2 regions of the Rhodococcus koreensis genome follow, and region 1 is predicted to be linked to the other one. Evidence: predicted binding sites of a transcription regulator. Region 1 holds the regulator's gene; the other holds the start of a gene.

Region 1 (4,426 bases):
GATCGAGCGGATGGTCAAGGACGCCGAGGCGCACGCCGAGGAAGACAAGGCCCGCCGTGAGGAGGCCGAGGTGCGCAACCAGGCCGAGTCGCTGGTGCACCAGACCGAGAAGTTCATCAAGGACAACGAGGACAAGGTGCCCGCCGACGTCAAGGAGAAGGTCGAGGCTGCCATCAAGGAAGCCAACGACGCTCTCGCAGGCACCGACATCGCGGCCGTCAAGACTGCGGTCGAGAAGCTGGCCACCGAGTCGCAGGCCCTCGGCCAGGCGATCTACGAGGCCAGTGCCGCCGAGGAAGCCGCCAACACCGACGGCTCCGGCGCGAGCGGTGCCGATGACGTCGTCGACGCCGAGGTCGTGGACGAGCCGTCCGACGCGGAGAAGAAGTGACGTCCGACAACACCGAGCAGGAACCGGTCACTTTCGTGGACAAGCGGAAGATCGACCCCGAGACCGGTCTCACACGGGACGCGGAACCGGTAGTGGAGCCCCTCGCGGGCGCCGCTGCCGCTCCGCAGCCCGGCTCGGTGGACGAAGGGGCCCTGTCGGAGACGGCGGCACCGGAGACGGACGAGTTGGCGGAGCGCACCGCCGACCTGCAGCGACTGCAGGCGGAGTACGCGAACTACCGTCGCCGCGTCCAGCGCGACAAGCAGGCCGACATCGCGAACGCGAAAGCGTCCGTCGTCGGTGAGCTCATCGCGGTGCTGGACGACCTCGACCGCGCCCGCAGCCACGGCGACCTCGACTCGGGGCCGCTGAAGGGTGTGGCGGACAAGCTCACCGGCACCCTCACCTCGCTCGGTCTGAGCGAGTTCGGTGCCGAGGGCGACGCATTCGACCCGGCGCTGCACGAGGCAGTGCAGCACGAGGGCGAGGGTCACGACCCCGTTCTCGGCACGGTGATGCGAAAGGGCTACAAATTCGGTGATCGCGTCCTGCGGCATGCGATGGTAGCTGTGATCGACCGCGCCGGCGATGCCGACGCGAACACCCCCGACGGGGCGGCGAAGCCCGCCGCGTCGGAACAAGAGTAAGAGCGAGAGGAGGAGACGCCCAGTGAGCCAGCGGGAGTGGATCGAAAAGGACTTCTACAAGGAGCTGGGCGTCTCGTCCAACGCATCCGCGGACGAGATCAAGAAGGCGTACCGCAAGCTCGCCCGCGACCTGCACCCCGACGCGAACCCCGGCGACACGAAGGCCGAGGAGCGTTTCAAGTCCGTCAGCGAAGCACACGCCGTGCTGTCCGATCCGGCCAAGCGCAAGGAATACGACGAGGCCCGTCGGCTGTTCGCGAGCGGCGGCTTCGGTCAGGGCGGCGGCGGATTCAACCCCGGAGCCGGCGGTTTCGGCCAGGGCGGATTCGACATCAACGACCTGTTCGGCGGCGGCGGCGCGGCGGCCGGTGACGGCGGCCTCGGCGACATCTTCGGCGGCCTGTTCAATCGGGGCGCCGGCGCCGGTGGCGGAGCAACCCGCACCACCAACCGTCCCCGCCGGGGCAGCGACGTCGAGACGGAGACGACCCTCGAATTCCGCGAGGCCACGCTGGGTGTAACGGTTCCGCTGCGGCTGACCAGCCCGTCGCCGTGCACCACCTGCCACGGCAGCGGCGCCAAGCCGGGCACCAGCCCGCGAGTCTGCCCGCGCTGCAACGGGACCGGGATCGTCAGCCGCAACCAGGGCGCGTTCGGGTTCAGTGAGCCGTGCGACGACTGCCGCGGCACCGGATCCATCATCGACTCGCCGTGCGAGGTGTGCCACGGCAACGGCGTCACCAACCGGACCCGCACCATCACCGTCCGCGTCCCCGCGGGTGTCAGTGACGGACAGAAGATCCGGCTGGCAGGCCAGGGCGAGGCGGGCCTGCGCGGCGCGCCGTCCGGCGACCTGTTCGTGACGGTCCGGGTGCGTCCCGACAAGGTGTTCGGCCGCAACGGCGACGACCTCACCCTCGTCGTCCCCGTCAGTTACGGTGAGCTCGTGCTCGGAACCACCGTCTCCGTCCCCACCTTGGAGGGTCGGGTCGGTGTGAAGATTCCGGCGGGCACGGCCGACGGCCGGATCCTGCGCGTACGCGGTCGGGGAGTCCCCAAGCGTGCCGGTGGCGCCGGTGACCTGCTGGTCACGGTCAAGGTCGCGGTTCCGCAGAAGCTCGACGACCCGGCCACCGAAGCACTGAAGACCTATCTGGAAGCAGAGAAGGCCAGCGGATTCGATCCGAGGGCCGGGTGGGCTGGTGCCTGATGAGCGACACGACCGGGGATCCACGCGAAACCGCCGTTGATCCGGATGCCCAGATCTTCGTGATCTCGGTGGCCGCGGAACTCGCGGGCATGCACGCCCAGACATTGCGCAACTACGACCGGCTCGGGCTCGTCACCCCGCACCGCACATCCGGTGGCGGGCGACGCTACTCGCCGCGGGATGTGGCGTTGCTCCGCGAGGTGCAGCGCCTCTCCCAGGACGAGGGTGTCAATCTCGCCGGGATCAAGCGGATCATCGAACTCACCAACCAGGTGGAGGCTCTGCAGCACCGGGTTCGCGAGCTGGCGGAGGAGATCTCGAAGGTCCACGCCGGCTACCGGCGCGACCTCGTGCCGATTCCGCGGAGCAACGCGCTCGTCGTGTGGAAGCCGCGGCACCAGCGCTGACCGGGCGTTCCGCCGTGTGAACCGGAACCGATGTCGCACTGATCCTGTCGGAGTGGATCAGTGCGACATCGTGCCCCCGGCCCCCGGCCCCCGGCCCGCGGCCCCCGGCCCCCGGCTTATCGGTCGCGGCTGCCCCAGCGGGGCCCGCGGCGGGTGTGTGAGCGTGGAATGTCCATCTGCTCGAGTCGTGCCTTGATCTCCTCGGTGCTCCACAGTGCCTTGGAGACGGTGGGTGTGGGGGTGGGGGTGACGTGCATGATCATGGTCTCGGTCTTTCGGCGAGTGTTCGGTGGATGGTTGTGGTCGTCGATCAGGGCTGTCCGTACAGGTGGTAGCCGGCGTTCATGTTCGGGTAGCCCGAGTCGATCCAGCTGCTGATGCCGTAGCCGTGGCCGAAGTTGCCGTCGATGCGGGTCCCGTCCACGTCGGTCATGTTGTTGTAGTTGTCGGCGCGGAACACGGCCTGCGCACCACCGGGCAGCGCGTAGGTGGCGTCCACCTCGACGCCGTTCGGGTCGTTGGAGTATGCCTTCACGATCTGGCTGCTGTGCGGGGCGAGGTAGTCCGACGGCGCCTGCATCCACTGCCCGTACGGGTTCGACGATCCGGCGAGAACCATCGGCAGGTCGGTGTCGTTGCTGATCGTCATCGCGATCGTCGGTCCCGACGTCGGCATCGTGCCTGCGGTGGCGACTCCGGCGGCCGCGACGGCGAATCCGGTGACGGCCAGTGCGGTGGCGGGCAGTGCGATGAAGAGGGCGACGCGGCGGCGGGCGTTGGTGCGCATGATGGCTTCTCCTGAGTTGTGGCTCTGAGGGGGAACGTCTGGGGCCGTGGGGGTTTCGTTTTCCGATCTCCCCGTTTTCCGGTGTGCACCAACTATGTCGCGAATGCGCGCCGCAGTCTGTCCACCGACAGGACCGAGGGCGGGATGAATCCGGTGTCCCCCGATCGGGGGACACCGGCGCCGCGAAGTGCTCCGCGCGGGCCCGCTCACGTGAGAAAGTGAGCAATGGACTTCGCCGGAGTCGACACGGATCGGACCGCGCCGTGACCGCCGTGCGGGTCGTGGTGGGCGACGACCACCCGATCTTCCGGGACGGTGTCGTCCGTGCCCTCCTCGCCAGCGGCGACATCGAGGTGGTCGGTGAGGCGGACGACGGTGCGGCGGCGCTCGCCCTGATCCGCGAACTCGCCCCCGACGTCGCGCTCCTCGACTACCGGATGCCGGAACTGGACGGTTCGCAGGTGGCGGCGGCCGTGCGGCGTGCCGAACTCGCCACCCGTGTGCTGCTGTTGTCGGCGCACGACGAGTCCGCGATCGTCTACCACGCGTTGCAGGAGGGGGCGGCGGGATTCCTGCCGAAGGAGTCGACGCGGGCGGAGATCGTGAAGGCCGTCCTCGACTGCGCTCAGGGACGCGACGTCCTGCCCGCCTCCCTCGCCGTCGGGCTGGCCGGCGAGGTGCGGCGCCGCAGCGAACCGGTCGGGCCGGTGCTGAGCGGCCGGGAGAAGGAGGTGCTGGCGCTCATCGCGCGCGGCCAGAGCATCCCCACGATCGCCGGCGAGCTGTACCTGGCGCCGTCGACGGTCAAGACCCACGTCCAGCGGCTGTACGAGAAACTCGGGGTGAGCGACCGCGCGGCCGCCGTGGCCGAGGCGATGCGACGCGGTTTGCTGGAGTGACGTGCGCGAGACGTCGCAGAGTCGCGTAGTCCGCCGCTACACCACCGAGGCGGTCCGGGTGACCGCCATTCTCCGGTTACCGCTG
Region 2 (4,426 bases), 1.7 Mb from region 1:
CGGAAGGCCTCGGTCGCTGCTGCGCTCGCCTCGTCGCTCGAGTGGTACGACTTCTTCATCTACGGCACCGCTGCCGCGCTCGTCTTCAACAAGACCTTCTTCGATACCGGGGACCCGGTAGTGTCCGCAGTCAATTCTTTCGCAACATTCGCCGTCGCGTTCGCTGCCCGGCCATTCGGTGGTGTGATTGCCGGGCACTTCGGCGACAAGGTCGGCCGCAAGCCGGTGTTGATCACCGCGATAGTCCTGATGGCCGTCGCGACGTTTCTCATCGGATTTACCCCGGACACCCAACTGATCTGGCTTGCACCGACATTCCTGATCATCCTCAGAGTTACGCAAGGACTGTCTCTCGGCGCCCAATGGGGAGGAGCGATGCTCCTTGCCACCGAGTACGCCCCGGAAAATCGGCGCGGCTTCTACGGGAGCTTCGCGCAGATCGGTGTGCCGATCGGCGTGCTCACGGGAAATCTGGTCTTCCTTGTGTTGAACGGGACTGTCGGTGAACCCGCCTTCCTGGCGTGGGCGTGGCGGATACCGTTCTGGATCAGCATCGTGATGCTCGGAGTCGGGCTCTACATTCACCGGTACCTCGAGGAAACCCCGGCATTCCGTGCCGCCGAGACGTCCCTTGCTTCCGCGGCGAAATCCACCTCACCCGTGCTCGAAGTTGTACGGAACAACTTCGCGACGATTCTGCAAGCGGCAGGCACGTTCATCGTCGTGAACGCCATCTTCTACGCCACTATCATCTCGTCGTTGCAGTACGCGAACGTGGTGCTGAAGATTGCGACACCCCAGGTCCTGCTACCAATCCTCGTCGGCGCGGGTGTGCAGGTAGTTCTCATGCCGGTGGCTGCGCTCGCCTCGGACATCTTCGGCAGACTACGTGTCTACGCGATCGGAGTCGTGGCGATCGGACTGTGGTCCGTACCGATGTGGTTGATTTTCAGCCAAGCGACCCCGCAGAACACTGTGCCGATCTGGGTGGCCGTCGTCGTCGCGTCGGCCTTGATCAGCATCTGTTACGGCCCACAAGCCGCGCTCTTCGCGGAGATGTTTCCCCCGCACGTGCGGTACTCAGGTGCATCGTTGGGATACCAGATCGCCACGGTCGTCGGAGGCCTCACACCAATCGTCATGGTGGCCTTGATCGACGGAGAACTCGGCAACGCGTGGAGATTCGCCGCATACGTCGTACTCCTCGCGTTGGTGGCGCTCGTCAGCGTCGGACTAATCCATCGCGGACACAACAACACGCACGGCGCCACCAGCAAGGGGATTGCCCCCACCTCTCGCAGCACCGCCGAAACTTGGTGAAGTATTGATCGACGTCGGAGAGGAGCGACACGCCTTGACGCTGCAAGCAAGGGGAGTTCGTGTGTATGCGTCGCTCTCTTGACCCTCGTGTTGTGGCTCGTGATTGAGGTGTGCTCATAGAACTCGACGCCACACCGGTCGAACAGGCCCACCCGTGTACTGGTCTCCGCAGGTGACAGACGGGCTGCCGCACCTCTCCGATAGCTGAAGGATTATCAGCCAACGATTTTCACCGTCCCTCCGGCGGCCACTTCCAGCCGCGGAGGGCGTAGTACTTCTCGCGGGGCTCACCGGTCCAACCATTGATGCCTTTCCGTGGAAGCCACCAGGCGTGGACCAGCAGGACGATCATGACCAAGGCGCCGAGCAGCACGAAGAACCAGAATCGCCCCGCTGTGCTGGAGACCAGGACCGACAGGCCACAAAACACGACCATCTTCCCGATCCGCCGCCATTTCGGGGTGTGCTCCTCCCAATGTCCCCACACGATGGTGCCTACTGCGGTGATCCCGCAGATCACGGCGATCTCAAACCAGTAGGGCCAGCTGCTCATCGTTCACCTTCCCATGATTCCGCAGCTACCGCAGCACCGATCCACACAATGCCTGACCCAACGTCATGGTGTAGCCGTCCCGGCCCATTCAAGGGTGCGATCACACAACTCGCGGGGCCGCCCTCGAGCGGACGGCACGGTCTGCGTGAGCTATCCGAGGAGCCCGCTGCGCTGGCAGGGTCGCCGCGCGGCTCGCGGCAATGTCCGTGCCCGGCGGCCCACCGGTGGTCGTCGGCTCCACGCTGGTGGCGATGGTCAACGCCAACCCCGTCGCCCCGTGTATCGGCCCGGAGATCGGCACCAACATCAATTCGATTGTCGCCGACATGAATGCAACGGGCGGGTACGGCGCCGGCTACCGGCCCATCTCAGTAGGCGGATACATAAGCTCCCGACCGACTGGCGGATCCGTCGTTGCACAGGCGCATCCAACCGCATCACTGTCCCGCCGGTCAGCACCCCGTCGGTGAAGGCGAAGTTGCCGTGGAATCGGGTGTTGATCGTGGCCAGTTTCGACCACCTGAATATTGCGGTGTTCCGTCGATCGAGTGGTTCGATCAGATGCCCTGGCACCATCGCCTCCTGGTGGGTCGTGTCGGGCGAGATTCGACCCCCATGGTTCGACGGGGTGCCCCGGTCCTCCAGCCCGCGCACGGGTCGTGTTGTTCCCTCCTTCGATGAGGTGGGACGCGGTGGTGCCGCGGCATCCGACGAACACTCCAATGTTGAGCGTCTAACGCTCAATTCTTCTTGACCTCATTTTAGGTCCGAGGGAAAATTGAGTCGATAACACTCAGGTTCGGTGGGTGTGAGGTCTAGCGGTTCCGCGAAGGACCACGCCCGCCAGGTGTGGTGCTGGAGGCGGTCATGGCTCGCGCGGTGGGAATCGATTTGGGGACCACAAACTCGGTGGTGTGTGTACTCGAGGGTGGCGACCCGGTGGTGGTCGCCAACTCGGAGGGTTCGCGCACGACACCGTCGGTCGTGGCGTTCGCGAAGAACGGTGAGGTGCTGGTCGGCCAGCCCGCCAAGAACCAGGCCGTCACCAACGTGGACCGGACGGTGCGGTCGGTAAAACGGGAGATCGGCACCGACTGGCATGTGGCAATCGACGACAAGAAATACAGCGCTCAGGAGATCAGCGCCCGAGTGCTGATGAAACTGAAGAGGGACGCGGAATCGTATCTGGGTGAGGACATCACCGACGCCGTGATCACCGTCCCCGCGTACTTCGAGGACGCCCAGCGTCAGGCCACCAAGGAAGCCGGCCAGATCGCCGGCCTCAACGTCCTGCGCATCGTCAACGAGCCCACCGCGGCCGCACTGGCCTACGGCCTCGACAAGGGCGACAAGGAACAGACCATCCTGGTCTTCGACCTCGGTGGCGGCACCTTCGACGTCTCGCTGCTCGAGATCGGCGAGGGCGTCGTCGAGGTCCGGGCCACGTCCGGCGACAACCACCTCGGTGGTGACGACTGGGACGACAGGATCGTGAAGTGGCTGGCCGAGAAATTCAAATCGCACAACGGGTTCGATTTGACGAAGGACAAGATGGCGATGCAGCGGCTGCGAGAGGCCGCGGAGAAGGCCAAGATCGAACTGAGCTCGTCGCAGAGCACGTCGATCAACCTGCCCTACATCACCGTCGATGCGGACAAGAACCCGCTGTTCCTCGACGAGCAACTCTCGCGCAGCGAGTTCGAGAAGATTACGTCCGATCTCCTCGACCGTACCCGGGCTCCGTTCCAATCGGTGATCAAGGACGCGAAGATCTTGGTCAAGGACATCGACCACGTCGTGCTCGTCGGCGGTTCCACCCGCATGCCCGCTGTGACGAATCTGGTGCGCGAGTTGACCGGCGGGAAGGAACCGAACAAGGGCGTCAACCCGGACGAGGTCGTCGCCGTCGGCGCCGCCCTGCAGGCCGGCGTGCTCAAGGGCGAGGTCAAGGACGTGCTGCTCCTCGATGTCACCCCGCTGTCCCTCGGCATCGAGACCAAGGGTGGCGTGATGACCAAGCTCATCGAGCGCAATACCACCATCCCGACCAAGCGGTCCGAGACCTTCACCACGGCTGACGACAACCAGCCCTCGGTGCAGATCCAGGTGTTCCAGGGTGAGCGAGAGATCGCCTCGCACAACAAGCTGCTCGGCTCGTTCGAGCTGGCGGGGATTCCGCCGGCACCGCGTGGCGTGCCGCAGATCGAGGTCACCTTCGACATCGACGCCAACGGCATCGTGCATGTGACCGCGAAGGACAAGGGCACCGGTAAGGAGAACACGATCAAGATCCAGGAGGGCTCGGGCCTGTCCAAGGAGGAGATCGACCGGATGATCAAGGACGCCGAGGCACATGCCGCGGAGGACGCTCAACGCAGAGAGGAGGCGGAGGTCCGCAACCAGGCCGAGTCGCTGGTGTATCAGACCGAGAAGTTCATCAAGGACAACGAGGACAAGGTGCCCGCCGACGTCAAGGAAAAGGTCGAGGCGTCGATCACCAATGCCCAAGAGAAGTTGAAAGGCAGCGACGTCGCGGCCATCAAAGAGGCCATC

Evidence for each region. Region 1 encodes HspR, which represses chaperone genes until heat shock. Its sites were predicted from a motif close to ANNTGAGTNNNNNNNACTCANNT; they were not measured.
Region 2: a site for HspR is predicted at 2,650-2,672, ahead of dnaK (molecular chaperone DnaK). Genes of this name have one in related genera too.

Annotation. Positions count from the first base shown of each region.
Region 1 covers NZ_CP070609.1:6,654,546-6,658,971, forward strand. The annotation lists gene dnaK (molecular chaperone DnaK) at 1-391, shown strand, start outside; gene grpE (nucleotide exchange factor GrpE) at 388-1,038, shown strand; gene dnaJ (molecular chaperone DnaJ) at 1,061-2,248, shown strand; gene JWS14_RS30145 (heat shock protein transcriptional repressor HspR) at 2,248-2,655, shown strand; gene JWS14_RS30150 (hypothetical protein) at 2,772-2,918, opposite strand; gene JWS14_RS30155 (hypothetical protein) at 2,966-3,442, opposite strand; gene JWS14_RS30160 (response regulator) at 3,706-4,341, shown strand; gene JWS14_RS30165 (sensor histidine kinase) at 4,343-4,426, shown strand, end outside.
Region 2 covers NZ_CP070609.1:8,400,237-8,404,662, forward strand. The annotation lists gene JWS14_RS38230 (MFS transporter) at 1-1,320, shown strand, start outside; gene JWS14_RS38235 (hypothetical protein) at 1,550-1,873, opposite strand; partial or broken gene JWS14_RS50350 (serine protease) at 2,089-2,241, shown strand; gene dnaK (molecular chaperone DnaK) at 2,741-4,426, shown strand, end outside.